4 regions of the Agrobacterium sp. 22-226-1 genome follow, and region 3 is predicted to be linked to each of the others. Evidence: predicted binding sites of a transcription regulator. Region 3 holds the regulator's gene; each other region holds the start of a gene.
The links. Region 3 encodes LexA, which represses DNA repair genes until DNA is damaged. Its sites were predicted from a motif close to TGTTCNNNNTGTGTTCNG; they were not measured.
Positions count from the first base shown of each region.

Region 1: the regulator LexA is predicted to act here: its motif matches at 2,137-2,154, upstream of ACQZ5K_RS08170 (putative DNA modification/repair radical SAM protein).
Region 2: the regulator LexA is predicted to act here: its motif matches at 3,983-4,000, upstream of ACQZ5K_RS01205 (YifB family Mg chelatase-like AAA ATPase).
Region 4: the regulator LexA is predicted to act here: its motif matches at 6,307-6,324, upstream of ACQZ5K_RS22365 (PA0069 family radical SAM protein).

Region 1 covers NZ_JBNWCP010000004.1:14,416-22,231, reverse strand. Annotated here, with positions in the region: gene ACQZ5K_RS08175 (UdgX family uracil-DNA binding protein) at 1-899, opposite strand, end outside; gene ACQZ5K_RS08170 (putative DNA modification/repair radical SAM protein) at 899-2,131, opposite strand; gene greA (transcription elongation factor GreA) at 2,353-2,829, shown strand; gene ACQZ5K_RS08160 (glycosyltransferase family 4 protein) at 2,919-3,974, shown strand; gene ACQZ5K_RS08155 (Lrp/AsnC family transcriptional regulator) at 4,006-4,473, opposite strand; gene trxB (thioredoxin-disulfide reductase) at 4,740-5,714, shown strand; gene ACQZ5K_RS08145 (LysR family transcriptional regulator VtlR) at 5,739-6,635, shown strand; gene ACQZ5K_RS08140 (ArsR/SmtB family transcription factor) at 7,248-7,538, shown strand; gene ACQZ5K_RS08135 (alkene reductase) at 7,666-7,816, shown strand, end outside.
Region 2 covers NZ_JBNWCP010000001.1:234,507-242,322, reverse strand. Annotated here, with positions in the region: gene dut (dUTP diphosphatase) at 1-343, shown strand, start outside; gene ACQZ5K_RS01215 (LysE family translocator) at 431-1,048, shown strand; gene cysK (cysteine synthase A) at 1,189-2,157, shown strand; gene ACQZ5K_RS01205 (YifB family Mg chelatase-like AAA ATPase) at 2,369-3,901, opposite strand; gene gshB (glutathione synthase) at 4,087-5,046, opposite strand; gene ACQZ5K_RS01195 (cupin domain-containing protein) at 5,291-5,803, opposite strand; gene ACQZ5K_RS01190 (sn-glycerol-3-phosphate import ATP-binding protein UgpC) at 5,887-7,014, opposite strand; gene ugpE (sn-glycerol-3-phosphate ABC transporter permease UgpE) at 7,025-7,816, opposite strand, start outside.
Region 3 covers NZ_JBNWCP010000003.1:143,815-151,630, forward strand. Annotated here, with positions in the region: gene ACQZ5K_RS06445 (ComEC/Rec2 family competence protein) at 115-2,544, shown strand; gene ACQZ5K_RS06450 (glutathione S-transferase family protein) at 2,565-3,242, opposite strand; gene lexA (transcriptional repressor LexA) at 3,516-4,238, opposite strand; gene ACQZ5K_RS06460 (TRAP transporter large permease subunit) at 4,486-5,745, opposite strand; gene ACQZ5K_RS06465 (TRAP transporter small permease) at 5,742-6,275, opposite strand; gene ACQZ5K_RS06470 (TRAP transporter substrate-binding protein) at 6,396-7,403, opposite strand; gene ACQZ5K_RS06475 (transketolase family protein) at 7,525-7,816, opposite strand, start outside.
Region 4 covers NZ_JBNWCP010000016.1:67,538-75,353, forward strand. Annotated here, with positions in the region: gene ACQZ5K_RS22335 (FAD-binding oxidoreductase) at 1-909, opposite strand, end outside; gene ACQZ5K_RS22340 (aromatic ring-hydroxylating oxygenase subunit alpha) at 917-2,161, opposite strand; gene ACQZ5K_RS22345 (DUF6656 family protein) at 2,494-3,102, shown strand; gene ACQZ5K_RS22350 (L-threonylcarbamoyladenylate synthase) at 3,156-4,133, shown strand; gene ACQZ5K_RS22355 (FAD-binding oxidoreductase) at 4,184-5,617, shown strand; gene ACQZ5K_RS22360 (glycosyl transferase) at 5,632-6,150, opposite strand; gene ACQZ5K_RS22365 (PA0069 family radical SAM protein) at 6,440-7,597, shown strand.

The sequences.
Region 1 (7,816 bases), on a different contig from region 3:
CCAGCCTCCCGCGCCAGCGACGCGAGCGTGCCGTCCGGCACGGGTTGCGGCATCTCCCGTGCAGCGGCCGCAGCCTGCAGACGATGGTGAAAAGGCTGCGGCTGGCTTGCCGCCCTGGCGGCCATCTCCAGCACCCGCGCCTCCGCGCCGAGGATGAGGTCGGGAATGAGATCGGCTTCCGGCAGGTTCTTCCAGTATTTCTTCGGCATCTCCGCCGTCATGGCTTTGATCTTGAGGCGCGCCGGATTGAATATATTGGCATAATAGGTCCGCCAGAGTTCATCCGTCTCGTCCGTCAGATCAGGCTTCGCCGCCGCCTCCCGTGAGGTTTGCAGCTCGCTTCCATCCCATCGGGCGGACCCTTTCGGCGTGGCGATCAGCCAGTCCATATCGGTAAACCGTCGCTGGAAAAACGCTGCCGTTCGCTCGACGATGAAATGATCCGGCTCGAACCAGGCCACGAACCGCCGTCGCCCGCCCTGCCCCTGCGGCAAGGGCAACTCCTTGAAACGGACGAAGGCCGTCATCTTGTGACAATCCCGGCGCACCGATTTCTCGAGCAAGCGGGCCTCTGCAACATCCGGATCGGACTTGAACTGCAACAGGGCGCGATCCCGCTTCAGCCGCCACAACAACCGGTAAAGCAACGCAAACCGGCGGGGATCGCCATGGCAGATGACGGCCTGCGCCAGCGCTACGAACGAGGCCGGAACGGAAACCTGCCCATTGCCGGCATCGACCGTCGGCAAGGGCTCGCCGGCGAAATCCAGCAGCCCTGCCCCGTCATCCCGCAACCGCCAGTCAATCGTCTCCGGCGGAATATCGGCGGCAAGGGCCGCACGCGCGGCATCGCGCCACTCGCCGAAATCGCCCCGACCTTCCAGAACCGGGCCATACATCACAACAGCGATAATTGTTCGGGCTGCGGTGCAAACATCGCCCGCAAATCCGGCCTCTCGGTCAGCTTGCCCGGCGTCCAGCCCTCGGCGACGATGAAAGCCTTCACCTTTTTCAGGGAAACGCCGAAACGCGCGATATCCTCCAGCCGCAGCCGCCGGAACCGCCGTGACGAGAGAACGGAGGCCACCGTCTTGGTGCCGAAACCGGGCACGCGCAGCAGCATTTCCCGATCCGCCGCATTGACGTCCACCGGGAAACGGTCGCGATGTTTCAGCGCCCAGGCGAGTTTCGGGTCGATATCGAGATCGAGCATGCCATCGCCCCCGATTGCCGTTATCTCGCCGATATCGAAGCCATAAAAGCGGTACAGCCAGTCGGCCTGATAAAGCCGGTGTTCCCGCATCAGCGGCGGCTTGATGAGCGGCAGGTTTTTCGACGAATCGGGAATGGGGCTGAAGGCCGAATAATAGACGCGCCGCAAACCGTAGCTGCCATAAAGCCGGGCGCTGGTGGAGAGAATGGTGCTATCGTCAGCGCCATCCGCCCCCACGATCATCTGCGTGCTCTGCCCGGCCGGCGCAAAGCGCCTGGTCTTGCGTGTCCGGACGGTCGGCTCCCCGGCCTCCTCGATCTTCAGGCGGATATCGGCCATGGAGCGGCGAATATTGACGGGCTGCTTTTCCGGCGCGAAACGGCCAATGCCGCTATCGGTCGGCAATTCGATATTGATCGAGAGACGATCCGCGTAAAGCCCTGCCTCCTCGATGAGCCTGGGCGATGCTTCGGGAATGGATTTCAGATGAATATACCCGCGAAAACCATGGGTAACCCGCAACTCCCGCGCCACGCGCACCATCTCCTCCATCGTATGATCGGAGGAACGGATGATGCCGGAGGACAGGAACAGCCCTTCGATATAGTTGCGTCGGTAAAACTCCAGCGTCAGCCAAACCACCTCTTCCGGCGTGAACCGCGCCCGCTCGACATTGCTGGAGGAGCGGTTGATGCAATAGGCGCAATCATAGATGCAGAAATTGGTGAGCAGGATTTTCAAAAGCGAAATGCAGCGCCCGTCCGGCGCATAGGCATGGCAGATGCCCGACCCTTCCGTGGAGCCCAGACCGCCCGATGCTGCGGAGTTGCGTTTTGTCGTGCCGCTCGATGCACAGGAGGCATCGTATTTCGCCGCGTCGGAGAGAATGGCCAGCCGTTGCCTGATCGACTTCTTCATGGCGATGTTCACTATATGTTCCACAGGCGAATGTCAATGACATAGGCTAAGTAATTGATTACGCAATAAAATATGCACACCTCAAATTTGCTGGCATTTCGCTGTCGTCTTCTGATATAGTCGGCTCAGTTATGATTTTGGCATGGTTCCGGAGTTCCCCTCCGGAACCTGTTTCTTTTTGTGTCTGCAAGTAACGCGACCGGAATGCGAAGGATAAAAAAATGGTAGAAAAAGTACCGATGACTCAGGGTGGATTCGTCAAGCTGCAGGAGGAGCTGCGCTGGCGCCAGCAGGAGGAACGCCCCCGTATCATCGAGGCGATTGCGGAAGCGCGCGCCCATGGCGACCTTTCGGAAAACGCCGAGTACCATGCTGCCAAGGAAGCACAGAGCCACAATGAAGGCCGCATCACCGAACTCGAAGACCTGACCGCACGTGCGGAAGTCATCGATCTCTCCAAGATGTCGGGCTCGAAGATCAAGTTCGGCGCCACCGTGAAGCTGGTGGACGAGGATAGCGACGAGGAAAAGACCTATCAGATCGTCGGCGACCAGGAAGCCGATGTAAAGGCCGGCCGCATCTCCATTTCCTCGCCCATCGCCCGCGCGCTCATCGGCAAGGAAGTCGGCGACAGCATCGAAGTCAATGCTCCGGGCGGCGCCAAGGGCTACGAGATTCTCGCGGTTCAGTGGGGCTGATGCTCTCACGCGCAATGCGCCCCATGCGGGCGCATTGCTTTTTTGACGTCTTCAATCCCCCGAATTAGTCGCAAAGACGGAAGCCCATCTTGTCCCACGTCAGTCTGAAAGATGTGCAGGTGCTTGCGCCGAACTTCAAACGCAGGCTCTCCGGCGTCACCTCCACCATCGTTCAGCTGATACCGGTGCAGAACCGGCTGGGACAGAAGGTGGCCGTCATTGGACCGGGTTTGCCGCCGCATCTGCCGCATGTGCGCTTTCGCGATCTGTGGCGGCTCTGGCAAAACGGCCCGCAGGGCGGCCCGCGCATCTGGCATGCCCGTCGCAACCTCGAAATGTTGCCGGGTCTTTTCATGCGTGACGTACTGCGCATGAAGGTGAAGCTGCTGTTCACCTCGGCCGCGCAGAGGCGACATTCCGCCTATACACGGTTTCTGATTTCGAAGATGGACGCCGTGGTCGCGACCAGCACCCGCTCGGGCTCGTTTCTGGAAGTACCCCATCGCGTTGTCATGCATGGCGTCGATACCGACCTGTTCCATCCGGCAACCGGCCCGGAAGACACAATCGCGGCAACCGGCCTGCCGGGACAATATCTCATCGGCTGTTTTGGACGGGTGCGCCACCAGAAGGGCACCGATCTCTTCGTGCGCGCCATGATCGAGCTTTTGCCCGCCCATCCGCAATGGACAGCCATTGTTTCCGGCCGGGTAACGGCGGAACACAAGGCTTTTGCCGAGGCACTCGAGGCCGATGTCAAGGCCGCCGGCCTTTCGGACCGCATCGTGTTTCAGGGTGAGGTGGACGACATCAAGCCCTGGTACCGCCGGCTGACGCTCTATGTCGCCCCATCGCGCAACGAAGGTTTCGGCTTGACGCCGCTCGAGGCCATGGCATCGGAAACGGCCGTCGTCACCAGCACCGCCGGCGCCTATGAGGAAATGATCGTCAAGGGCGAGACAGGCTCAGTCGTCGAGGCGGGTGACTATGCATTGCTGAGGGATGCGATAAGGACCTATCTTGCCGATCCGGCTCTGGCCGAGAGCCATGCGAAGGCCGGGCTTTCGCATGTACGCAGCACATTTCCGCTTGAGAAAGAGGCCACGAGTCTCGGCGAAGTCTATGAGGCTTTGCGGCGCGGGTAACGCGTCTTAAGGCAGGAACAAAACCTGCCGCTCAGATTTCCACAAGACCTACGCGCTTGACCTGCCGGATGGTGAGCATGGTGCGCACCGTATCGACATTTTCGTCCGCCGTCAGAACCTCGATAACGAAATCCTGAAACTCGGTCAGGTTCTTCGCCACGCAATGCAGCAGGAAATCGCTTTCACCCGATACCATCCAGGCCTGCCGCACCAGCGACCAGCCAGCGGTTGCCGCCGCAAAAGCCTTCAGATTGCTGTCCGACTGGCGCTTGAGGCCGACCATGCAGAAGGCGACGAGATCGAAACCGAGCTTCGGCGCGTTCAACATGGCGTGATAACCCTCGATCACGCCCGCCTCTTCCAGCTTGCGGACGCGCCGGAGGCAGGGCGGCGCGGAAATACCGACCCTTTCGGCCAGTTCCACATTGGTCATACGCCCGTCGCGCTGCAATTCGCGCAGGATTTTCAGATCGATGGCATCGAGTTCGACGCTGGTCACGGAGGAGTACCTCGTTAAGCTGTGGAACTTCCTTGTACTATTCGGCGCGGGATTCGCAACATTATGCCACCGCCCGGTCACAAAATTGCGCGCGCATCCACAACTGCCTTGTTGGTAACGCAAGGCTGCCCTTGAATAAAGACACTAGACAACCTTAAATACCGGGCAACGAAGGGGTTGTGGCCTGTCCGCCGTCGTGCGGCTCCAGGGCCCGGTGCCGAAAGGCGCTGCCAGGGAAAGGCCCCGCTATTGAAAGGAACGCTTCCATGTCTGCCCGCCACACGAAGGTATTGATCATCGGCTCCGGTCCCGCCGGTTATACCGCAGCGATCTACGCGGCCCGCGCAATGCTCAAACCCGTGCTGATCGCCGGCATGGAACAGGGCGGCCAGCTGATGATCACCACCGATGTCGAGAACTATCCGGGCTTTGCCGATCCGATCCAGGGTCCGTGGCTGATGGACCAGATGCTGAAGCAGGCAACGCATGTGGGCGCGGAAATCGTCAGCGACCTCGTCACCGAAGTTGAAACCAATGTACGGCCTTTCGTGGTCAAGACCGATTCCGGTCAGGTCTGGACCGCCGACACGCTGATCATCGCCACCGGCGCCAAGGCCAAGTGGCTCGGCATTGAGAGCGAGCAGCATTTCCAGGGCTTCGGCGTTTCCGCCTGCGCCACCTGCGACGGTTTCTTTTATCGCAACAAGGATGTGATCGTGGTCGGCGGCGGCAACTCCGCCGTGGAAGAAGCGCTGTACCTCGCCCATATCGCCAAATCGGTCACCGTCGTGCACCGTCGCGATAGCTTCCGCTCGGAAAAAATCCTGCAGGAACGGCTGTTCGCCAAGGAAAACGTCAATATTCTCTGGAACACGGAAATCGCCGAAATTACCGGTGTACCCGCAAAGCCGCCTATGCCGCCTTCCGTTTCCGGCGTGAAGCTGCGTGACACCAAGACCGGTGCGATCAGCGAATTCCCCATCGACGGCGTCTTTGTCGCCATCGGCCATGCGCCGGCGGTCGAGCTGTTCAAGGGCAAGGTGAAGCTGAAAGACAACGGCTACATGTGGACCGCCCCCGATTCCACGGCGACCGACGTGGAAGGCATTTTCGCGGCCGGCGACGTCACCGACGACATCTACCGTCAGGCGATCACCGCCGCCGGCATGGGCTGCATGGCCGCGCTGGAAGCGGAACGTTATCTCACCGCGCATCAACCGCTTGCTGTCGCAGCGGAATAACCGAAAGGCAGGGTAGGCATGGCAATGCCATTGGACTGGGATAAACTGCGCATTTTTCATGCGGCTGCCGAAGCGGGGTCTTTCACCCATGCTGCCGACAAGCTGCATTTGTCCCAGTCGGCCATCAGCCGTCAGGTCAGCGCGCTGGAGCAGGATGTCGGCGTCAAGCTGTTCCATCGCCACGCTCGCGGCCTCATCCTCACCGAACAGGGCGAGTTGCTGTATCGCACCGCCCATGACGTGCTGCTGAAGCTTGAAACCGTCAAGATGCAGCTCACCGAAACGACGGAGAAGCCGAGCGGCAAGCTGCGTGTGACGACCACCGTCGGTCTCGGCCAGGGCTGGCTGACGGACAAGGTGCAGGAATTCCTGCAGCTCTATCCGGAAATGTCGATCCAGCTCATCCTCGACAATGAGGAGCTGGACGTGAATATGCGTCACGCCGATTGCGCCATCCGCCTGCGCCAGCCGCAGCAGTCAGACCTCATCCAGCGTAAGCTGTTCACGGTGCACATGCACGTCTATGCCGCGCCGTCCTATATCAACCGCCATGGTGAGCCGCAGTCGATCGAGGATCTAGACAATCACCGCATCATCTCTTTCGGCGAACCGGCGCCCAACTATCTGCTGGACGTCAACTGGCTGGAAAATGCGGGACGCTCTTCCGACAATACGCGCACGCCGCATCTGCAGATCAACAGCCAGACCTCGATCAAGCGCGCCTGCCTGCTGGGAATCGGCATCGCCTGCTTGCCGGATTATATCGTCGGCCGCGATCCGGGCCTTATCCAGCTATCGCTCGCCGCAGATATTCCGTCCTTCGATACCTATTTCTGCTATCCCGATGAGATGAAAAACGCTGCCAAGTTGAAAGCCTTCCGCGACTTCATCGTCGCAAAGGCGCGCAACTGGAACTTCTGACGTTAAAATAATCGGCACTCGGTTAAAGTGTTTAAATTTCAATAACTTATCTGACATGATACCTAGGCGACGCACCTGCGCCGCCCGGGAGCATTGCACATAAAATATACCGGAAATATCGAGGGCTGCGTGGTGCGCATGCCTGACCTGCACAAAAAAGAGTTGTTTCGTGCACAAAAAAGCACCATATCGCTCTCAGCTGATGCACACGGTGGCTTTTCCTCCCAGTTCCACCGCATCAGCTGTTCCCCTCTGGAGGTTTTTGACCTTCACACTTAAAGGGCCCTGGATCCATCCGGCGGCCCTCTTTTTTTACCCGCAAGAATTTTCTCCGAATTGGCGAAATATCGCATGATGCAACCTTGTTTTGCATTATTCCCACACCCATATTTTAGTCAGCTGTCACGCTCGCCCAAGGCACGCGACAGCTGTTCCCCTCTGGAGGTTTTGACCTTCAAACTTATCAGGCCGCGGAGATATCCAGCGGCCTTCTTTTTTGGAAATGCCCGCCCGCCCCCTTGATCCTCACAGACGATCCTCACAGAGACGTGACTTGTATATCGATGATGACCGATATAAATATCGGACATGTCAGATATTGAAGAAGCACCGATGAACCCGGAGGAAATCCTCAAAGCCCTTTCGCACCCCGCAAGGCTGAAATTCCTGGAATGGCTGAAGTCTCCGGAAAGTCACTTCTGCCAGGAGCATCCCCTCAGCATGGGTGTATGCGCCAACCAGTTTCAGATCAGCGGCCTGTCGCAATCCACCGTCTCGTCGCATCTGGCGGTGTTGCAGGCAGCCGGCCTGATAAGGTCGAAAAAGGTCGGGCAATGGGTGTTTTTCGAACGCAACGAGGAAACCATCGACGCCTTCCGCAATTATCTGCAAGCCAATCTCTGAGCCTCCCAAGCTTTGAGCCTCGGGGTGTCGGACCGGAAACCGCAAGACGGTTTTCATTCCGGCACCCAGACAGAAAGACAGCGCGTCCCCCGCGCAATTTCGCCAACCGACCAGAAAGTGAAGTCGCATGACCAGTCTTTTCGAACCGGCACAGGCCGGCGATATCGCACTCGCCAACCGTATCGTCATGGCTCCCCTCACCCGCAACCGTTCGCCGGGCGCCATTCCCAACAATCTCAACGCCACCTATTACGAGCAGCGCGCCACGGCCGGGCTAA
Region 2 (7,816 bases), on a different contig from region 3:
CGGTGAACCGCTGGCCCTGCGACCCGGCGAACGCGCCCTGGTCCCCACCGGTTTCATCTTCGAGGTTCCGCAGGGATACGAGGCGCAAATCCGCCCCCGCTCCGGCCTCGCCATCAAGAACGGCATCACCTGCCTCAACTCTCCCGGCACGGTGGACAGCGATTATCGCGGCGAGGTGAAAGTCATCCTCGCCAATCTTGGCCAGGAGGTTTTCGTCATCGAGCGCGGCATGCGCATTGCGCAGATGGTGATTGCGCCGGTAACCCAGGTTGTTGTGAGCGAGGTGACGGAAACCTCGCAGACCGCGCGCGGCGCCGGCGGTTTCGGCTCCACCGGCGTTTAACGACACCACTGGGACAGACGCGCGGACTGATTGTCTTTACCCGGCAATTTCGTTATGGATTTAGCGGATTTTCCGGGAAACACGATCATGACGCTGACGACCCTTTTCGCCTATGCCACCGCCCTCTTCATCGCCGCCGCCATTCCCGGCCCCGGCATGACGGCGATCGTGGCGCGGGCGCTGGGTTCGGGCTTTCGCGAAACCTTCTTCATGGGTCTCGGGCTGGTGCTGGGCGACATGATTTACCTGACCGCTGTGATCCTGGGCCTGGCCTTCGTCGCGCAGACCTTTCAGGAAGCCTTCATGGTTCTGAAATTCGCGGGCGCGACCTATCTCCTTTATATTGCCTGGAAGCTTTGGACCGCCGGCCTGCTGCCGCAGGAGCTGAAGGCCAAGAAAAGCACCAGCATGCCCATGTCCTTCCTGTCCGGACTGCTGATCACGCTCGGCAACCCGAAAACCATGCTGTTCTATGTGGCGCTGGTGCCGACGCTGATCGATATCCGCATGATCGGCCCTTCGGAATATGCGACACTTCTCGCCATCACCTTCGTCGTGCTGATGGCGGTTCTCCTGCCTTACATCCTGCTTGCGGCCAAGGCGCGTAACCTCCTGAAAAGGCCGAGCGCCTTGACGATCCTCAACCGCACGGCGGCGGGTATTCTGGCCGGAACCGCGACCATGATCGCGATCCGCAGCACGTAAAACAAATTCGTGCATTTACGCGATTTATCGTGAAATTATTCCTGCAATCTAGGGATATTAGGACGAACGTTCGCTAGCTTGCGAAAGCTATTGCTCCTATTCTGCCGCTCAAATCTTGCGGTCTTACACAGGAGAGCATCATGCCCGAAGCCAGAAAGCCCGGACGCGGACGCGTCTATTCCTCGATTACGGAAACAATCGGCGACACGCCGATCGTGCGGCTCGACAAGCTGGCGAAAGAGAAGGGCGTGAAGGCCAACCTTCTCGCCAAGCTCGAATTTTTCAATCCCATCGCCTCCGTGAAGGACCGCATCGGCGTCGCCATGATCGAAGCTCTGGAAGCTCAGGGCAAGATCACCCCTGGCAAGACCACGCTGGTGGAGCCGACCTCCGGCAACACGGGCATCGCGCTTGCCTTCGCGGCCGCTGCGAAGGGCTACAAGCTGATCCTGACCATGCCTGAAACCATGTCGGTTGAGCGCCGGAAAATGCTGGCCCTGCTCGGCGCCGAACTGGTGTTGACCGAAGGTCCCAAGGGCATGAAGGGCGCCATCGCCAAGGCGCAGGAACTGGCCGAAACGCTGCCTGACGCCATCATTCCGCAGCAGTTCGAAAACCCCGCCAATCCCGATATTCACCGCAAGACGACGGCTGAAGAAATCTGGAACGACACCGAAGGCACGGTCGATATTCTCGTCTCGGGTATCGGCACCGGCGGCACGATCACTGGCACGGGTCAGGTGCTGAAATCCCGCAAGCCCGAGGTGAAGGTCATTGCGGTCGAACCTGCCGACAGCCCGGTTCTTTCGGGCGGCAACCCCGGCCCGCACAAGATTCAGGGCATCGGCGCCGGTTTTGCACCCGCCATCCTCGATACCGGCATTTATGACGAGATCGTCACCGTGACCAATGACGAGGCTTTCGAAACCGCACGTCTGGCGGCAAGGCTGGAAGGCGTGCCGGTCGGCATCTCCTCGGGTGCGGCGCTGGCGGCGGCAATCAAGGTCGGCGCGCGGGAAGAAAATGCCGGCAAGAACATCGTCGTCATCATTCCTTCCTTTGCGGAACGTTACCTTTCGACAGCGCTTTTCGAAGGCCTTGGACTTTAAGCCACGCTTTCAAGCGCGGTACGGTCGCGCGCCAGATTAGCGAATATTCTTATGTGCCGCCGGCTCCGCTGGCGGCACAGTGTTTTTTCAGGGAAGGCACAAAAGGCGACCTTCTGGAGCATATCCGGTTTAAACGGAATCGTTAGACGTTCTCTACTTCCTTGGCATACTTTCCTGACAAAAACGGCTTCGTGCTTTTACTGGAAATGCTCTAGGCCGCCGCCGTCAGCCTTTCGCCAGCGATACGATAGGACACGGCTTCCGCCACATGGATGCGGCCGACCGTCTGTTTGCCATCCAGATCGGCCAGGGTGCGGGCAACCTTGAGAATGCGGTGATAACCGCGCGCGGAGAACTTCAGCCGCTCGGCCGCATCGCGCAGCAATTGCAGCCCGGACGCATCCGGCTCAGCATATTTTTCTATCAGGGTCGTCGTGCAGCGGGCATTCGTGCGAATGGCGGCAAATCCCGCCGCCGCGTAACGTTCCTGCTGCGCAAGGCGTGCCCGGGCGACACGGGCGGCGACCGCCGCACTCGGCTCGGACGCGACGGGGCGGATGAGATCGGCGGCGGAGACGGCGGGAACGTCGATGCGGATATCGATACGGTCCAGCAGCGGGCCGGAAATGCGGGCCTGATAATCCGTCACACAACGCGGGCCTCGGGCGCAGGTGAAACCCGGCTCTCCCGCCATGCCGCAACGGCAGGGGTTCATCGCCGCAACGAGCTGGATTTCCGCCGGATAGCTGACGCGATGATTGGCCCGTGCAATGACGCATTCGCCCGTTTCCAGCGGCTGGCGCAATGCATCCAGCACCTGCGGCGAAAATTCCGGGAACTCATCCAGAAAAAGAACGCCGTGATGGGCGAGCGAAGCCTCACCCGGCTTGGCGCGAAGCCCTCCGCCGATCAGCGCCGCCATGGTGGCGGAGTGATGCGGGGTGCGGAACGGCCTGCGGTCCGAAAGCTTGCCGCCGGACAATTGGCCGGCGATGGAATGGACCATCGAAACTTCCAGCAATTCCGCCGCCTCCAGCGGCGGCAGGATGGAAGGCAGGCGGGCTGCGAGCATGGATTTGCCGGAGCCGGGTGGACCGACCATAAGCAGGTTGTGTCCGCCGGCGGCTGCCACCTCCAGCGCGCGCCGGGCGCTCTCCTGTCCTTTGATATCCGCTAAATCCGGCAGATTGACCGGGTTGGCGCGAATGGCGGGCGTCGGGCGCGAGAGAAGCTGGGTGCCGCGAAAATGATTGGCCAGTGCAATCAGGCTGCGCGGGGCGAGAATATCGATACCGGCGCCGGCCCAGGCCGCTTCCGGCCCGCTTTCAGCCGGGCAGATCAGCCCCTTGCCAAGCGCATTGGCGCCGATCGCCGCCGGCAGGGCGCCCGAAACCATACCGATGGTGCCATCGAGATTGAGTTCGCCGAGAACCACATAACGTGCCAGCATTTCTGCCGGTATCGCGCCCAAAGCGGCCATGAGGCCAAGCGCAATGGGAAGATCGAAATGCGATCCTTCCTTGGGCAGATCGGCAGGTGCGAGATTGACGGTGACTTTTTTTGCCGGCAGCGCCAGACCGGAGGCATGCAGGGCGGCCTGCACCCGCTCGCGACTTTCGGCCACCGCCTTGTCGGGCAGGCCGACAATCTGGATGCCCACCTTTCCCGGCGCGACCATGACCTGCACCTCGACGGGCACACCCTCTATGCCCTGAAATGCAACCGTATTGACCCTTGCCACCATGGCCTGCCCCCGCAAACCGGCCGCGCTAGTCAGAGCTTCATGCCCTATCGCGGCCACCCGCAAGCAACGTGCCACAGGGCAAAGAATAAAACAAGAACATTCAGCGAACAATTTCTCGCTGGCGATGTATTTTAGTTGTGTCTAGTTGTACTCGCGGAACAAAGCTGGACCGGCGAAAGCTCGCCTCAGAAATCCTGCGCTTCGCGCTTTTTCTCGATCGCATCCCACAACAGGCTTGCGACATCCGCACCGCCGAATTTCCGCACTTCGCGTATGCCGGTCGGCGAGGTGACGTTGATTTCCGTCATATAGTCGCCAATCACATCGATACCGACGAAGAGGAAACCGCGTTCCCGCAAGGCAGGACCGATGCGGCGGCAGATTTCCTTCTCGCGCGCCGTCAGTTCCGTCGGTTCCGGCCGACCGCCGGCATGCATGTTGGAGCGGGCGTCGTTTTCCGCCGGCACGCGGTTGATTGCGCCAACCGGTTCGCCATCCACCAGGAGGATACGCTTGTCGCCCTTGCGGACATCAGGCAGATATTGCTGGGCGATATAAGGCTCGCGGAACATCTGGCCGAACATCTCCAGCAGAGAAGAGAAATTGCGGTCGTCGCGCGCGGAATGGAAGACGCCGGCGCCGCCATTGCCGTAAAGCGGCTTGAGGATGATATCGCCCATTTCGTTGCGGAAGCGGGCGATTTCCTCCACATCCTTGGTGATCAGCGTCTTCGGCATCAGATCGGCGAATTCGGTGACGAAAATCTTTTCCGGCGAATTGCGCACCCAGGCGGGATCGTTGACCACCAGCGTTTTCGGATGAATGCGTTCCAGCAGATGGGTCGAGGTGATGTAAGCCATGTCGAATGGCGGATCCTGACGCAGATGGATGACATCCATGGTCGACAGATCGACGCGCTCCGGTTCGGACAGCGAGAAATGGTCTCCCTTGATGTCACGCAGTTCCATCTGCTCGACGGTGGCGTAAATCTTGCCATCGCGCATGGAAAGGCGCTCAGGTGTATAATGGAACAGCCGGTATCCGCGTGCCTGCGCCTCAAGGCTCATGGCGAAGGTGGAGTCACCGGCGATATTGATGCCGGAGACATGATCCATCTGGATCGCGACGTTCTTGATCTTCGCCATGCGCATGTTCCTCTTGCAGCATGCGGACGCCTTGTCGGCCCGCGGTGCCCATTGCCTCGCCTTTTCAAGCTTCCCTGCAGGACCGGTAGAAACCCGGAAATGCTTCAGAAAACCCTGAAGATGTAGGGCAGCGACCATTCAAAGGCAACTGCTGCAAGCGGTGGTTTGTGTGAGTTTTATTGAACCTTCACAATTCCGTCGGCGAAGCCATGCAGGCACCCGCCGACTGGAATGTTTTATGGGTTCAGGCCGCCAGCTTATAGGAACGGCCGGCAAACAGCTTGTTCTTGACACGATAGGCAAAAGCCAGCGCCTTGGGGAACGGACGGCGCATGAAGGCAACCTTGCGGACATAATCATCCACCCGCCAGGTGGCCCATGTTCCCGCAGGGAAATAGGCGACATCGCCGACCCGCAGGATACTGATGGAACCGTCTTCCGCGGTCACATGCACTTCGCCTTCGAGAATATAGACGGTTTCATCCCAGCCGAAGAACCAGCGGAACTCACCCGCCGTGCAATCCCACATGGCGGTGCTGGAAGCGCGGTCGCCGCTTCTGGAATGATCCGCCGCGCGCGCCTGGGGGTTGCCGGAAATGATCCATTCCGGATTGATGGGGGCCGGCTGAAGCCGCAGATCGGTGCAGGATGCGCTGACGACAGCCTCGTCTTTTGACCGGCGCAAATAGGCCGGCAAAATCGGCACCGTGCGGATCGCCATGGTTGCCGCGGCAGCGAACATCATTTTGAAGGACATATTAGAAAACCCCCGTGAAATATTGGAGGTCTTCTATCATCGGGATCGTAACGAAGCGGTTTTGACAATCGGCGCAATTTTAGTCATCGCACCGATTTCTGCGATGCGCTCAGGCCGTCGCCATTTGCGCGGGCTGCACAGCCCAGCTGCTCGGCTTTGCCGGCAATGCGCTTGCCGGTTTCGCTGGAGAAGAAATGCAGTTTTTCCGGCGCGATCGTGACGGAGAGCGCAGACGGAACCTCGACATCCGGCGGGAAGGCCACGGTCAGGTTCTGGTCGCCGATCATGCCGTGGATAAGGCGCTGCGAACCCAGTTCTTCGATGTAATCGACCCGAAGCGGGAAGCCCTGCTCACCTGCCGCTGCGAGGCGGAAATCTTCCGCCCGCATGCCCACCGTCACGGAGCCGGAGGCAGGTGCGAAACCGTTGAGCGCAAAGAGCGACGGACCGATGGCGAGGCTATCGCCATGCAATTCGGCGTTCAGCAGGTTCATGGCGGGAGAGCCGATGAAACTCGCAACGAAGGTCGAAGCAGGGGTGTGATAGACATCGAGCGGTGCGCCGATCTGTTCGATACGGCCGCCATTCAGCACCACGAGACGATTGGCGAGCGTCATGGCTTCCAGCTGATCGTGGGTGACGTAGATCGAGGTGGTGCCGAGACGCTTTTGCAGGCGCTTGATCTCGCCGCGCATGGAAACGCGCAGCTTGGCATCGAGATTGGACAGGGGCTCGTCGAACAGGAAGGCCGCCGGTTTGCGCACGATGGCGCGACCCATGGCGACACGCTGCCGCTGGCCGCCGGAAAGGGCGCGCGGCTTGCGATCCAGATAGGGCTCAAGTTGCAGCATACGCGCGGCTTCAGCCACACGCGCATCGATCTCCGTCTTCGGCGTCTTGCGGTTCTTCAACCCATATTCCAGGTTCTGGCGCACCGACATATGCGGGTAAAGCGCGTAGTTCTGAAACACCATGGCGATATCCCGGTCGGCCGGATCGGCCTGATTGACCACCCGGTCGCCGATCTTCACCGTGCCTTCGGAAATATCCTCAAGCCCTGCGACCATGCGCAGGAGCGTGGATTTGCCGCAGCCGGAGGGGCCGACCAGAACGATGAACTCCCCGTCCCTGATGTCGATATCGACGTGGTGCACGGCGCGCACGCCACCATGATAATCCTTGCAGACCTGACTGATTTCTATCGCGGCCATTTCGGTCTCCTTATTTATCGCTTTCGGTCAGGCCCTTGATGAACCAGCGCTGGAAAATGACGACGATCAGCACCGGCGGCAGCATGGCCAGCACGGCGAGCGCGAAAGCTTCGTTGTAATCGGGAATTTGCGAGCCGACCCAGACCTGCAGGATCGACTTGATACCGCGCATCAGGGTGAAGAAGCCCTCATCCGTCGTCATCAGCATGGGCCAGAGATACTGGTTCCAGCCATAAACGAACATGATGATGAAGATCGCCGCCATCATGGTGCGGGACAGCGGGATGAGAACGTCGATGAAGAACTTCACCGGCCCTGCGCCGTCAATGCGGGCAGCCTCCAGCAACTCCTCCGGCACGGATTTGAAGAACTGCCGGAAATAGAAGGTGCCCGTCGCCGAAGCGAGAAGCGGCACGATGAGGCCGGTATAGGAGTTCAGAAGGCCAAGTTTGCTCATCATCTCGTAGGAGGGCATGATGCGCACTTCGAGCGGCAGAAGCAGCGTGGTGAAAATGATCCAGAAGGCGAGCGTCGCAAAACGGAAGCGGAAATAGACGATCGCATAGGCCGCCGTCATCGACAGGACGATCTTGCCGACGGCAAAACCGATGCCGAGGATCAGCGAATTCAGCACCATGTTGAGACCCGTGATCTGCCCGGTGAAGCCGCCCTTCTGGGTCAGGACCTTTTCATAAGTCTCAATGAAATTGTCACCGGGAACCATCGTCAGACCGCTGCGGTGGATTTCCGCAGCGGTGTGGGTGGAGGTCATGAAGGCCACGATGACCGGCAAGATCAGGAA
Region 3 (7,816 bases):
AGGAAAGGATTGCAATCCCTCGCATCCGCCTGCAAACCTGTTTCCGGTGCGGCAGGGGCGCGGCGCGGATTGCTCGGTCAAGGGGAAAAACAGCATTTCAGATATGCCGGAACGATGCAGGGCGATTTGCCCGGCACGGCGGAAATCCTTTATCCGCTTCGCAGAACCGGCGATGTCGCGACATATGATACGCCCGCCCTTGCCGGCAAGCCGAACCTGCGGACTGTCGCCTCTCAAAAAATCGCCGCATACGTCGCCGAGGAGCGCGCATTCGGCCACGATTTTCTTTTCGTTCCGGTTCTCATCGGGGGCGGTGCGATCCTTTGGTTTTCCCTCGACACCTCGCCTTCATTCTCCGTTCTGGCGATCACATGTCTCATCGCCGCCGGTCTGGCTTTATTCGCGAAATATCGCTCGGGCTTCGCAGCGACGGCCTGCGGCCTTTTCGCGCTGCTTTTGCTGGGCATGCTTTTCGCCGGGGTCGAAACATGGCGTGCGGGAACGGTGGTGCTGGATACGCCCGTTACCACCACCATTACCGGCACGGTGACCCGAAGGGAGGTGGATGCGCGCGGGGACTGGCGATATGTGGTGCAACTCACCGCAACGGAGGCGCCGGCATTGTCACGCCCGCCGGGCAAGATCTCGCTCCTGTCACGCGGGGGAGGCGAGCCCGCCGCACTCGGCGCGACCATTCGTGGCAAGGCGCGGCTCTCGCCGCCATCCGGCCCGGCCTTGCCGGGGCTCAATGATTTCGCCTTCGCCTCCTATTTCAGGGGCATAGGCGCGACCGGATTCTTCTACAAGCCGCCACAGACGCTCACTTCACCCGGCATCGACGCGAAGACGGGCTGGCAGGAATGGGCCGACATGCGGCTCTATGGCCTTCGCACCGCCATTGCCGAACGCATCCGCAACACCATCGGTGGCGATGCGGGAGCCTTCGCCGCCTCCATCGTCACCGATGAGAGACAGGCCATATCCGCCGAAACGATGGAAGCGTTACGGCTCTCCGGCCTTGCCCATATCGTCGCCATATCCGGGCTCAACATGGCGCTGGCGTCGGGCATATTCTTCGTAGGACTCAGGCTTGCCTTCAGCCTTTTTCCGGCATTCGCGCAGCGCTGGCCCGTGAAGAAGATTTCGGCTTTCGCCGCGCTCTTGATGACGCTTGCCTATTACCTGATTTCAGGTTTCGCCGTTTCCGCCGAACGCGCCTGGCTGATGATGTCGGTGATGCTGATCGCTGTGCTGTTCGATCAACCCTCGCTCAGCCTCAGGAATGTTGCGCTTTCCGCTTTGGTCATTCTCGCTTTTTCGCCCTCGGAAATCATGGGTCCGAGCTTCCAGATGTCTTTTGCCGCGACCATCGCGCTCGTCGCGTCCTATGCCGCCTGGAGCCGCTGGCGTATTGATCGCGAGCGTCTGTTCATCGGGCGCAAACCGGCATGGATGACGGTGGCGCAAACGGCGGGCGCCATCGTTGGCGGTGTCATCACGACGTCGCTGATCGGCGGTCTTTCGACGGCAATCTATTCGGTCGAGCATTTTCAGCGTGTCACCACCTATGGACTTTTCGCCAATCTGGCCGCCATGCCGCTGATGTCGCTGATTGTCATGCCTTTCGGCCTCGTCGCCATGCTGTTGATGCCTTTCGGGCTCGACGCTCCATTTCTGAAGGTCATGGGTTACGGCATGGCCCTCGTCATCGAGGTTGCACAGGAAGTGGCGTCCTGGGGCGGAAGCGCTGCGACGGGCCGGCCTCACGGGTGGTTTCTGGGACTTGCCTCGGCTGGTTTTCTGCTGCTGACATTGCTGCGCAGCCGGCTTGCGCTTCTGGGCATGCCGCTTCTGCTCCTCGCCTTCGGCCTGTCATCCGCCATGGCCTATCGCGATCTGCCCGACCTGCTTGTTCATGAGGATGGCGAGCTGGTGGCGCTGCTGGAGGACGGCAAAGCCTACACGACGAAGGCTCAGCCGCAGGGTTTCGTTTATGGCCAATGGCAAAGGGCGCTGCTTTTACCGGAACAGCCTGTGCCGCCGGTCTTTCTAAAGACCGAGGCCACGGCAAACACCGTGGCTTTGGCCCCGAAGGCGAAGCTTGATCCGCAAGAGATGAGCGCGGTTGCACGGCAGATGACGGCGGCCCTGAGAGACGCCGAGCCCGGTGTTTTCACCTGCAGCAAAGGCACATGGTGCGTTGCGCGCGCGGGAAGCGGCGAATGGATCATCGTTCTGGAAGATGGCCGCTTTGCCGGAAAGGCTTGCGATATCGCCGATATCGTTATCGTCTCCCGCAGAACGTCCTTCTCGCAATGCCGCTCGGGCGCACTTCTGCTGAACCGCGATATCCTGCGGCGGATCGGTTCGCTGGAAATGGACTTCGCCGGCAGCGATCAGGCAGGGGTAGTCGGCAGGCTGCGCGCCGCAATCGCCGGCATGGACAGGCCCTGGAGCGAACATCGCTATTACGACTGGAAAAGCGGCCGGTTCGATCGCGACGTGCCCGATGCCGTCATGCGGTTGCTGGCGGCATCGCAATAGAGCGCCGCCAGCATGGGTCGTCAGGCCTTGATGCGCAGATCCGCGGTCAATTCGCCGATCCCGCTAATTTCCTCTTCATGCGCCACATCGCGCCAGACTTCCTTCAGCCCGGCCTCGTACCATTCGCGCATGGCGGGAAGGGCGAGCAGCCGGTCGCAATAGGCTTTCGCTGCGGGGGAAAGTTCCGCGCCATAAGTCTGGAAACGAAATGCCACCGGGCAGAAGAAGGCATCGACCGCCGTGAATTTCTGGCCGGCAAGAAAGGGCCCGCCGAATTTCGCGAGTCCTTCGCTCCACAGCGTATCGATGCGCTTTATATCGGCCGCAAGCCCGGTATCGCCACCCTTCGGTTTTACGCGAATGCCGACCGACATGGGGTAGAGATTGCGCAGCGAGGAAAAGCCCGCATGCATTTCGCTCGCCGCCGACCGTGACCAGGCCCTTGCCTGCTTGTCGCTCGCCCAGACGCCCTGATGTCTTTCCGCCAGATATTCGGCGATCGACAGCGTTTCCCAAATTGTCACGCCCTCATCGACAAGGCAGGGCACCTTGCCGGTCGGCGAGAAGGTGGAGAAGGAAACGCCTTCGCCGAAGGGAACGAGTTTTTCATCGAAGGCGATGCCGAGCGTGCGCATCAACACCCACGGCCGCAGCGACCATGAGGAATAGTTCTTGTTGGCGATATAAAGATCATACATGACGTGTTTCCCCGATATGACGCGCATTTCTATACCGGCGGATGGCCCTTGGAATATTGCAAATAATCCATGGCTCCCATAAGCCGCGTTGATGAATGGCAAGGTGAGGGCAGGGAGAAGGAGGCATATCTACGTCACCGCCCGGAGATGAGGGCGAAAAACCCCCTCTCTTTACTTCCGCAGAGCCGCTCTGTTCCAGAGAACAAGCCAAGATGCCTCAAAGGGAGCGCCATCGTCTCGATGACGCCCTTAGCGAAAAAAGCGGGCTGCCAATTAATGGTAGCGCCGGATCAGCCCAACCAGCTTGCCCTGGATTTTCACCCGATCCGGCCCGAAAATACGGGTCTCATAGGCGGGGTTGGCGGCTTCCAGTGCGATGGAGGCTCCCTTGCGACGGAAACGCTTCAGGGTCGCTTCTTCATCATCCACCAGTGCTACGACGATATCGCCAGGATTGGCCGTGTTGCCGTTGCGGATGATGACGGTATCGCCATCAAAAATGCCGGCTTCGATCATCGAGTCGCCCTTGACCTCAAGAGCGTAATGTTCGCCCGAGCCGAGCATGTCGACCGGCACGGCCACATCATGGGTGTTGTTCTGGATGGCGGAAATCGGCACACCGGCGGCGATACGGCCCATGACCGGCACGGTGACGGCGCCACCGAGATCATTGGCCGGCGCCTTGGGGGCAGGGGCCGGCTCCGGCGTCTTTGGCTTGCCGAGGCTGCCTTCGATGACGCTCGGCGAGAAGCCGCGCTGCGGCCTTGCACCCGGAGCATAGGCCTCAGGCAATTTGATCACTTCCAGCGCCCGCGCCCTGTTAGGTAGCCGGCGAATAAAGCCGCGCTCCTCGAGTGCGGTGATCAGCCGGTGGATGCCGGATTTGGATGCAAGATCGAGAGCGTCCTTCATTTCATCGAAGGAGGGCGGCACGCCGGACTCTTTCATTCTTTCATGAATGAAGAGAAGCAATTCCTGCTGTTTGCGCGTGAGCATGAGGAAAACACCCTTGAGAATCGTCGTTGAAGTCGCGAAACAAATACAGAACGAACACTATATGTTCCATATGTGTTCCGCAATCCCCTAAAATTTCGTGAAGGGTGCATCGCAGATCGTGATTTGATCGTCGAAACCATGAACAAAGCAGATTTAACGACGTAGGCGGCACGTCTTGAATACTAAAACCACCGACCGTGGAGACCGACCGGTGGTTTCTGGCTGCCGATTTGCTACGGGCCGAACGTCAGTAGATCGTGAGCGCAGGAATGAAGCTGACTGCGATGAGAAGCAGCATCGCCATGGTGAAGAACGGCCACAATTCCCTCGTCGTCGCGCCGAGCGGCGCTCTGGCTATGGAGGACGAGATGAAGAGCGTGGTGCCGATCGGTGGCGTATAGAGCCCGATACCGAGATTGATCACCATCATCATGCCGAGCTGCACCCGGTCGAGCCCGATCATATCCGCAAGCGGCACGAAGATCGGTCCGAGCAGCAGGATCGACGGCGGCAGATCGAGCGGCATGCCGATGATCAGCATCAGGACGTTCATCATCAGAATGATCAGGATCGGGTTGGAGATATTCTCCGCCACCCAGGTGGCGAAATGCTGGGGCGCCTGATCGAAGGTGAGCACCCAGCCCACCGCCGCACTGCCCATGATGACCAGCATGACGACGCCGGTTGCAGAGCCTGCCTCGACGAAATTGTCGCAGAAACGCTTCCACGTCAGATCGCGATAAAAGAAGATGCTGAGCACGAGCGAATAGACGACGGAAAGAACGGCCACTTCGGTCGGCGTTGCAAAGCCGAAGCGCAGGCCGAGGATGATCAGGATCGGCAGGAGGATCGCCGGCAGGCTGCGGAATGCAAGTAGCGCCAGATCGCGCTTGCGGATGCTTTCGTCACGCACCGCATAGCCCCGCCGCACGGCAATGGCCCAGCAGACGAAGATGAAACCGACCGCCATGAGCAGGCCCGGCAGAATGCCGGCGATGAACAGATTGGCGATGCTGACGCCGCTGACCAGCGAATAGAGGATCATCGGGATCGACGGCGGAATGAGCACATCGATGACGGCCGAGGTGGCATTGTTGGCCGCACAGAGGGGAGCGGGGTAGCCCTGGCGCTTTTGCCATGGAATGAGCACCGAGCCGAGTGCGCTCGCATTGGCGACCGCCGAGCCGGAAACGCCGCCGAACACGACCGAGGAAATGACGGTGGTGGAAAGCGGGCCGCCGCGCCAGCGCTGCATGGCCTTGGAGGCCAGCTCCAGAAGCTGGGTTCCAAGTTTGCCGCCGAGCATCAGCGTGCCCGCAAGCATGAAGAACGGCAGCGCCAGCATCGGGAAAGACTGCGTCTGGTCGTAAACCTGCTGCGCCACGATCGAGAGCGGCACATAACCGTTCCACAGCACGGCGACGCCCGCAGAGATGATCAGCGCATAACCGACCGGAACCGCAATCATCATGAGAATACAAAATGCGATGATCATCACGATGGTCATAGCGGCATCTCCTCGGTTGCACCGTGCGGGCGGGCATGCCAGCCGCCGGAGAGAATGCGTAGACTTGCCGTTGCGGTGGTGATCGAGACCAGTGCCGCGCCGAAGGCGATGGAATAATATCCGATGCTGTTGGGCAGTTGCAGCACAGGGCTGATTTCCGCGCCGGCGATCTCGGCGACGACAAGCGCCTGCTGCGCGAGAATGACGAAGCTTGCGACCGTCACGAGATTGGCGAACAGCAGAACCGCCACCTTGCCGCGTTCGTCGAACTTGTCATAGATCCATTCAACCGCCATATGCGCGCCGCTCTGCGCGGCAAGGGTAATGCCGGCAACGATGAACCATGGAAACAGCATGGTCGGCAGTTCTTCCGCAAAATCCAGCCCGCCGGATGTCGATAGATAGCGGACGATGACGTTTGCCGTCATGATGACCGTGAGCAGAATGCCGGTTGCCACGATGACGATGCGGCAGAGGATGGCGATGAAACTGTCAACGCGATTGGCGGCGGACAAGGCTCCTTCGAGCATTGGCGCATCTCCTGAAAACTGAAACCGTATGAATGTCGGCGTGAGCGAGGCTCCCGCCGATCCTGTCGGTGGACATGAAGGCGACGCCGGGCGGCATGAACCGGCCCGGCATCCTGATCGTCAGCCCTTGGCGGCCTTTTCCAGCTCAGCGACGAAATCGCCGAAGGGCTTCTGCTTCCATGTCTCCAGCACCTGCGCGGTCGCTTTCGCGAAAGCGGCGTGGTCGATGTCTTCCACCACCTCGATGGCGGCATTGGCCTTGAAGGCGGCCAGAGACGCGCTTGCCTTTTCCGCCGAGAGTTTGCGCTGAAGCGCGCCTGCCTCCTTCGCAGCCGCCTTGACCGCCTCGAAATCCTTGCCCAGCCGCCCCTCGGCGAATTTGGACATCAGGAACGGGGTGGACTCCCACTTATGGGCGGTGAGGCTGATATGCTTGTTGACCTCGTAAAGCTTGGAGCTTTCGATATTCACCAGCGGATTTTCCTGCCCGTCGACGACGCCCTGCTGAAGCGCGATGTAGAGTTCGCCAAACGCGATCTGAACCGTCGCCGCATCCAGCGCCTTGAAAATATCCATGGTCATCGGGTCGGCCGGCGTGCGGATTTTCAGGCCCGCGACGTCCTGCGGCTTGGTGATGGCGTGTTTGGAGTTGGAGACATGGCGGATGCCGTTGTCCCACCAGTCGAGCGGCACGATGCCGACCTTCTGGAAACGCGCATCGAGCGATGCGCCGACATCGCCCTCGAGCACCTTGATAGCCTGATCGGCGTTGCTGAACAGAAAGGGTAGGCCGAGCGCCGCAAGTTCTGGAACAACGCTCGAAACCGGACCCTGGCTGTTGGCGGTGAAATCCAGCGCCCCGGTGCGCAGGCTGGTCAGCATGGCGGCGTCGCTGCCAAGCGTTTCCGAACCGGCGACATTGATCGCCACGCGGCCTTCGGTTTTCTGGGCAACAAGTTCCGCGAATTTCGCGGCCGCCAGCGTGCGCGGATTGCCCGGCGCAGCCCCATGGCCGAGCGTCAGCGTCGTGGCGGCCCGGGCGTTGCGGGCCGTCGTCAGAATGGCCGGCGCAGCCAGCGCCAGTCCGGTACCGGTCAGGAACATACGCCTGTTGATGGAAATACTCATTTTTCTCCTCCCTGGATTTAAACACCCTCGGCGTTGTCCGACCACGCGGATAACGCGCTCCACTCCCTTGAAACCGCCGGCTCCCCCCGGCTGATTCCGCACCATGTTTCAGCTTCAGCCTTTAGACCGAACCGTGCGGTACTTCAAAACTTTCATTCTCCAGCCACGCCCTTGCGCGCGCCACGATCATCGCCGTCGAGATGCCGTAGCGGTCATGCAGGGTGGGCAGAGCGCCTGCATCCAGAAAGGCATCGGGCAGGGCGATGTGTTGCAGGCGCGGCGCCCGGCCGCTTTTCATCAGCGCCATCGCCACGGCCTCTCCAAGCCCGCCGATTTCGCTGTGGTTTTCCGCCACGATGACCAGACGATCCGCCCGGTCCACTTCCGCGAAGATCGAGGCGGTATCGAGCGGC
Region 4 (7,816 bases), on a different contig from region 3:
CCCGGCGGCGCGCGCCGTCATCAGAACCGTCTGGCCGGGCTGGCAGGGCATTTCTTTGCCGGAAAGGGTGAAACCCACCATCGACAGCGCCTCGCCATCCGCCCCGGTGAGGACAGTTTCACCAACGGTGACCGGCGCGGCCGGCGCGAAGCTTTCCTGATGATAGCGGCTCATGTCGAAGCCGGAGGCATCGAGCATCGAGCGGACGGCGGCCATGAACGGCTCCGGCCCGCAGCAGAAGACGGTGCGCTCCATGAAATCATGCGCGAGCAGCGCGATCTTGGCCTTGTCGACCATGCCCTTCAGCCCGGACCACAGATCGGTGCGGCCGCATTTCTCGACAATGAAGCCGAGAGACAGGTTCGGCATGAAGCGGGCGAGATATTCCAGCTCGTGGCGGAAAACGATATCGCCGGGGGTACGCGAACAATTGATGAAGGCAATATCGCTCTGCGGCGCGCGGTCGCTCATGTCGCGCACCATCGACATCATCGGCGTAACGCCGGAGCCTGCCGAGATGAACAGATATTTGTCGCCGGGATGCTTGACGTAGGAAAAGTCGCCGAGCGGCCCGAGCGCCCGGATTTTCATACCGGGTTTCAGATTGTCGAACATCCAGCGCGTGCCGATGCTGTTGGCCTGCGCCTTGACCGTGACCGACAGCGCATAGGGCCGCGAGGGGCTGGAGGACAATGTGTAGGTGCGGTAAAGCGGCTCCTTGCCCACCGGCAATTCCAAGGTGACGAACTGCCCCGGCAGATAACGGAACCAGTTCTGATCCTCCGAGCGGAACAGGAACGTCATCACATCGGGCGTCTCGGGCGTCACCGAGATGCACTCCAGAAGCTGGAGCTTGTCGCTCCATGGCTTCATCTCGTCAATATGCTTATAGGTCACAACCATATTCATCTTCGCATCACGCTACAGCCGAAAGCCGGGCCTTATCGCCCGAGAGCCGGTCGACCATGAAATCGGAGTACCAGTTGACGAACTGCATCACGCCGCCCTCGTCTTCCATGGAATAGGGGCCGGGCTCGTAGGCCGGGGAACGAATGCCGAAGGCATTTTCCTCGACGATGCGGCGGTCCTGGTCGTTGGTCTCGTTCCAGACGTGAGTGAGGTCGTCGAGATCGTAATCCACGCCTTCGACGGCATCCTTGTGCACCAGCCATTTGGTGGTGACCATGGTTTCCGTGGCGCTGAGCGGCAGCACCCGGAAGGAAATGGTGTGGTCGCCGAGGAAGTGGTTCCAGGTCGTCGGGTAGTGGAACAGGAGCAGCGCGCCGATATGGCTGATGCTGACATCGTCAGACAGCGGTCGGCGCACGGCGCGCTTGCCGGACATGGTGTAGCTCTCCGCCTCGCCGATCAGCGGCATGCGGGCGACGCGGAACTGGCCCTTGGGGTCGATCTTGAAACGGCTCGGCAGGCCGGCGGCCTCGCAGCGCGCCCAGTGGCCGCCGATCTCGGGATCGCTCGCACCGCCGTCCGTTCCCGTCACGCTCGGGTTTTCGGGATAGGTGCGGCAGAGTTCCGGATGGTTGGCGGCGCAATGGTAGCACTCGCGGTTATTTTCCCAGACGAGCTTCCAGTTGCCCTTTTCGATGATCGTGCTCTCATGCGCGACCTTCGCTTCCCAGATGCGGTGCGGCGCCATGTAACTTTCGACTTCCCTGCGCATGGGCTCGAAATCGGCCGGCTGATCGGCAAGGCAGATGAAGACGTAACCGGCGACGGTTTCGCAGGCGACCGGCTTCAGGCCGAAATCGCCCTTGTCGAACTCTTCGCCCATATGGCGCGCAAAAAGCAGCTTGCCGTCGAGATCGTAGGTCCACTGGTGATAGGGACAGACGAGGCGGGCCGACTGGCCCTTCTGCGTGGTGCAGACGCGCGAGCCGCGATGGCGGCAGGAATTGTGGAAGGCGCGGATCTGCCCGTCACGGCCGCGAACGATGACCACGGAATAGGCGCCGACCTGCACGGTGAAATAGCTGCCGGACTTCTGCACTTCGCAATCATGGCCGACAAACAGCCAGTCGCGATACCAGATCGTTTCCATATCCAGCTTGAAATAATCCGGGTCCGTGTAGAAGGGCTGTTCCAGGCTGAAGCCTTCGCGGCGGTTTTTCAGCTGGCGCAATACGGTATCACGCAATTCCATGGCCAAATCCTCGATCAAACCGCCCTGCCCGACACCATTTGCGGGGTTGCGGAAGCATGTACTCATCTAAACACCGGCGCTCATTTGCGGCAGCACAAACAGCGACATTACCTTCCGCATTGGCGACAAATTGCGACATGCTCAATTCGCCCTCTCAGCCCATTCCGCTGGGAAATCCGACAGCTATTCAATGACGGAAATGACGTCGCAATATGACGCATGATGGCGCGCGTCCTGCTCCCCACCCATTAAAAAACGGGGGATGCGGCGCAACGGAGTATTAACGCGCCCTAAATTATCTTGCCGGATCGACAGCAACGAGGGTGTTCCCAGTGGAGAAGGCGACACGCATACGCTATTTCGATGCGAGCAGGCATTCGCTCACACCGATACGCTCGAAGACCGCGCATTCCGATTTCCTGCGGACAGGGCGCATCAGCCGTTATGAAGAGCGATGGCTGCCGAAAGAACGTGTCTATTACAGCCATGACGAAGTGGCTGCGCTGACCGGGCGAAAGCTGGAAGCTGCCGCCGATGCCACCCACAGCCGTCTGAACGGCTTTCACCAGTCCATCCGTTTTCCGAAGATGGTTTTTCACCATCTGCTCAATGACCGGCCGCATCTCGGCTATTGTCACGTCACGGCGGCGAAAACCAGCTTCGATGCCGAGCGCCATGTGCTCTGGTCCTTCTATTTCGCGAATTTCTTCGCCGAGCTGAGCGGGGCCGAAAACTTCTTCGAAAATATCGATGCGCGCTATTCGCGGATGTATTTCGCAGTCGCCATCAACGCGCTTCCCCATCAGGAACTCGCCGTCGATACCTCCGTGCATCGCGGCGGCCTGCTGTTCCAGACCCACGATCCGCGGGTGGCGCTGAAAAACGTGCTCATGCTCGGCGCGCGGTCCGAGGAGATGCGCAGGATCATCAAGGCGATATAAAACTTTCCATAAGCCTCTGAAATACGCTATTGACCGCCCTGAAAGGCAGCATCATGGCGCGTCATATCGATATAGACAAAGAGCGGGAAACGGCCCTGCAGGCATCTGTGGCGGAGCTTGCCGCCGGCCAGCCCATCGCCCTGCCGACAGAAACGGTCTATGGCCTTGCCGCCGACGCCACCAATCCGGCGGCGATTACCCGCATTTACGAGACAAAAGGCCGGCCGCAATTCAACCCCCTGATCTGCCACATGGCCGATATCGCCATGGCCGAACGTTACGCCGTCTTCGACCCCATATCGCTGAAGCTGGCAGAAGCCTTCTGGCCCGGCCCGCTGACGCTGGTGCTGCCGCTGAAACCGGCAAGCGACATTCATTCGCTGGCGACAGCCGGTCTCGATACGGTCGGCATTCGTGTGCCGCAGGGTTTTGCCGGCGATCTGATCCGCCGCTTCGACAGGCCGCTCGCCGCCCCCAGCGCCAATAGTTCCGGCAAGATCAGCCCGACAAGTGCCTCCCATGTGGAGGCGGATCTCGGCAGAAAGATCAATCTCATTCTCGATGGCGGTGCGGCCGCCGTCGGTGTCGAATCCACCATCGTCAAGGTGGAAGAGGATGGCCGGGTGCGGCTGCTTCGTCCCGGCGGCATCGTCACCGCGGACATAGAGCGCATTGCCGGCAAACGGCTCGAACGGCCGAAAAAAGCAGCCGCCGCCATTGAGGCGCCGGGAATGCTGGCCTCGCATTACGCGCCGGGTGCGGCCGTGCGCCTTCACGCCACATCGGTTCTGCCGGGCGAAGCGCTGATCCGCTTCGGCGGCATCGCCATCGCCGGCGAAGAGACGGCGCGCACCGTGCTCGATCTCAGCCCCTCCGGCGATCTTTCCGAGGCCGCCGCCAATCTGTTCGATTATCTGAAAGCCGCCGATGCGAGCGGCGCAGACATGATCGCCATCACCGCCATTCCCACCCATGGTCTCGGAGAGGCGATCAACGACCGCCTTTCCCGCGCCGCCGCGCCGCGAGGCTGACGGCACCCAATCCTTTCGCCCATGTTTCAAAAGACAGCGAGACGCCGCCCATGACGACCACCGCCATCCCCTCCTCCGACATCCTCGACCGCTTCACCGCCATTGTCGGCGAAAAGAACGCGGTCCGCGACCCGGCGGAAATGGCGCCGCGCCTCGTGGAAAATCGTGGGCTTTATCGCGGCGCCTCGCCACTACTCATCAAGCCCGGTTCGGTTGAAGAAGTTGCCGCCATCCTGAAGCTCGCCAGCGAGACCGGCACCGCCATCGTGCCGCAGACCGGCAATACCGGCCTCGTCGGCGGCCAGACGCCACGCGCCGAAGGAACGGACATCATCCTGTCGCTGGAGCGCATGAACCGCGTTCGCGATATCGATCCCGTTGCCAACATCATCGTCGCCGATGCCGGCTGCATTCTCGACGACATCCACAAGGCTGCTGATTCCGTGGAGCGGATGTTCCCGCTGTCGCTCGGCTCGCAGGGTTCCTGCCGCATCGGCGGCAATCTCGCCACCAATGCCGGCGGCACGGCGGTACTCGCCTATGGCAATATGCGCCAGCTTTGCCTTGGGCTGGAAGTGGTGCTGCCGACCGGCGAAATCTGGAACGGGCTGCGCCGGTTGAAAAAGGACAATACGGGTTACGATCTGCGCGATCTCTTCATCGGCTCCGAAGGCACGCTTGGCATCATCACGGGTGCGGTGCTGAAGCTCTTCCCGAAACCGCTCGGCCATCAGGTGGCCTTTGCGGGTCTCGGCTCCACCGAGGACGCGCTGAAGCTGTTCGAGATGGCCTCCAATCTCTGCGGCACGGCGCTGACCGGTTTCGAACTCATGCCGCGAATCGGCGTCGAATTCACCGCCCGGCATATTCCCGGCGTGCGCGATCCCCTGGAACAGCCGCATGACTGGTATGCGCTCATCGATATTTCCACCTCCGACTCGGCCGAAACGGCGGACAGCATGATGCAATCGCTGCTGGAGCGCGGTTTTGAGGCCGGGCTGGTTCAGGATGCGGTGATCGCCGCGTCCGAAGCGCAGCGGCAGGCGCTCTGGCATATGCGCGAAAGCATGTCGGAGGCGCAGAAACCCGAAGGCGGCTCGATCAAGCACGATGTTTCCGTTCCGGTGTCGAAAATACCGGAATTCATGGCGACGGCGGAAAAGGCGGTTCTTGCCGCCATACCCGGCGCCCGCGTCTGCGCCTTCGGACATCTGGGCGACGGCAATATTCACTACAATATTTCCCAGCCGGTGGGTGCCGACAAGGCCGAATTCATTGGCCGCTGGCGGGACATGAACGAGATCGTGCACGGCATCGTGCTGTCGCTCGGCGGTTCCATTTCGGCCGAACACGGCATCGGGCAATTGAAGCGCGATGAACTGGCCGCCATCCGCCCCGGCATCGAAATGGAACTGATGCGGCGTATCAAGCACGCTTTCGACCCCGCCGGCATCATGAACCCCGGCAAGGTTCTGGCCGGGTAAAGCGGCCCCCGAGGTTAGGCCGAGGCCCGCAGCGCCCAGGCGGGCACCATTTCCGCATTCAGCCGGCGCGGTTTCTGCGCGCCGACAAATTGCGTCAGGCTCATGCCCGATTTCGCAATCGACACGGCATGCTTCTTTGGCAGAAGATACCCGTGTTCCAATGGCGGAATACGCCGCAGTATACGGCTGAGGACATTGCGCCGGTGATAGCGCGAGGGCGAAAAGCGGGCCGGCTGCGCGCAGATCGCCACATATTCGAGAATCTCGTCGATCCAGCCCGCCTGCGGGCGCGCGCCCGGCTCGATCAGAAGCAGCCAGCCGCCGCGTGCGGACTTCACGACGTCTTCGATATCCCACTGCCCATAAAAACGGCAGCCGGCGGCATCGGCGACGCGCGACGATCCATCGCGCGAACCGTGATCGAGAATCACAACATCGCTTACAAGCCCTTCCACGGCCCCGGTTACAAGCGCAGACAATGTGTGCGCCAGTTCCGGCTCGTGATCCCGGCATTCCATTATGACTGTCAACATCTGCATAGCTCTAACGCATCGCACAATAAATTGCCACTATGCTCATCGCTGTAAAATCCAAGGCTGTCCTTGCCACCGACCGCAAAGTCTGCGGACGTGGCCGTGCCTGTCGCGGCCACGCATCCATCTCTGGAGAACGAGCCGAATTTGCAATTTTGTTCTTGTATTGTTCTCATTCCTGATGTAGGAATTTAATCATTCGGAAGGCGGTAGAAAGCCTGTCCGGACGGAAACGGTTTAGGGCGTTGAGCGTGCCTTGAGAGGCGTGCGGCGTCCTGGGAGCATCCAGATGAGAAACCATACGCTTTCGGGGCAAGCTGCCTTCCAGCCGAGCCATATGCCGGATATTGCCAATGCGCTGGCCGATGCATCCGGCCTGCGCATCGAGATCGACCGTCGTCGCGGCCGTGGCGCCGGGCTGAACCCGGATGGGCGCTTCGAGACCCTGCAGCACGAGGTTTTCGACGATGGCTGGCAGACACTCGAGGACATGCCGGAGTTCCGCACCGAGGTGCAGGTGGAAAAGCCGCGCAGCATCATCACCCGCAATGAATCGCCCGACATCCCCTTCGACCGCTCCATCAATCCCTATCGCGGCTGCGAACATGGCTGCATCTATTGTTTCGCCCGTCCCACGCACAGCTATATGGGGCTTTCGGCCGGGCTGGATTTCGAAGCCAAGCTCTTCGCCAAGCCGGATGCGGCGAAGCTGCTGGAACGGGAACTGGCGAAGCCGGGCTACAAGCCCCGGGTGATCGCCATCGGCACCAATACCGACCCCTATCAGCCAATCGAGCGCGAATGGCGCATCATGCGGCAGATACTGGAAGTGCTGGCCAAGGCCGATCATCCCGTCGCCATCGTCACCAAATCGGCGCTGATCAAGCGGGATATCGATATTCTGGCGCCCATGGCCAAAAAGGGGCTCGCCAAGGTCGGTATTTCCGTCACCACGCTGGACCGGAAGCTAGCGCGCAACATGGAACCGCGCGCCGCCACGCCGGAGAAGCGGCTGGAAGCCGTCAAGGCGCTGACCGAGGCCGGCATTCCCGTGGCCGTGATGATGGCGCCTGTCATTCCGGCGCTCAACGATCATGAGATCGAGCGTATTCTCGAGGCCGGCAAGGCCGCCGGCGCCACCGAAGCGTCTTATGTGCTTTTGCGCCTGCCGCTGGAGGTGAGCCCGCTGTTCCGCGACTGGCTGCTGCGCAACTATCCGGACCGCTACCGTCATGTCATGTCGCTGGTACGCTCCATGCGCGACGGCAAGGATTACGACGCGGAATTTGGAAAACGCATGAAGGGCGCCGGCCCCTATGCCTGGCAGATCGGCAGGCGTTTCGAGATGGCGACAAAAAGGCTCGGCCTCATCCGCCGCGGCATCCACCTGCGCGACGATCTCTTCGTGCCGCCGGGCGGTGCAGGCGTGCAATTGTCGCTGCTTTGAAAGACCGATGCTGAAAACAACTCCGCCTGATCGAAGCACCATACGGAACGTGCGGCGATATCAGGCAGAATATGACAGGGAGCTGCGGCCTCTTTTTTAGACCGGCCACGCTCCCACGAAATGCCCGGTAGGTTTTCCCTGGCCCGCCGGACATCGCCCCCGGAACCGCCGCCTCGCGTGCGATCGTTTTTCCTCCGCCGCCCCGTTGGAGGATCAAAG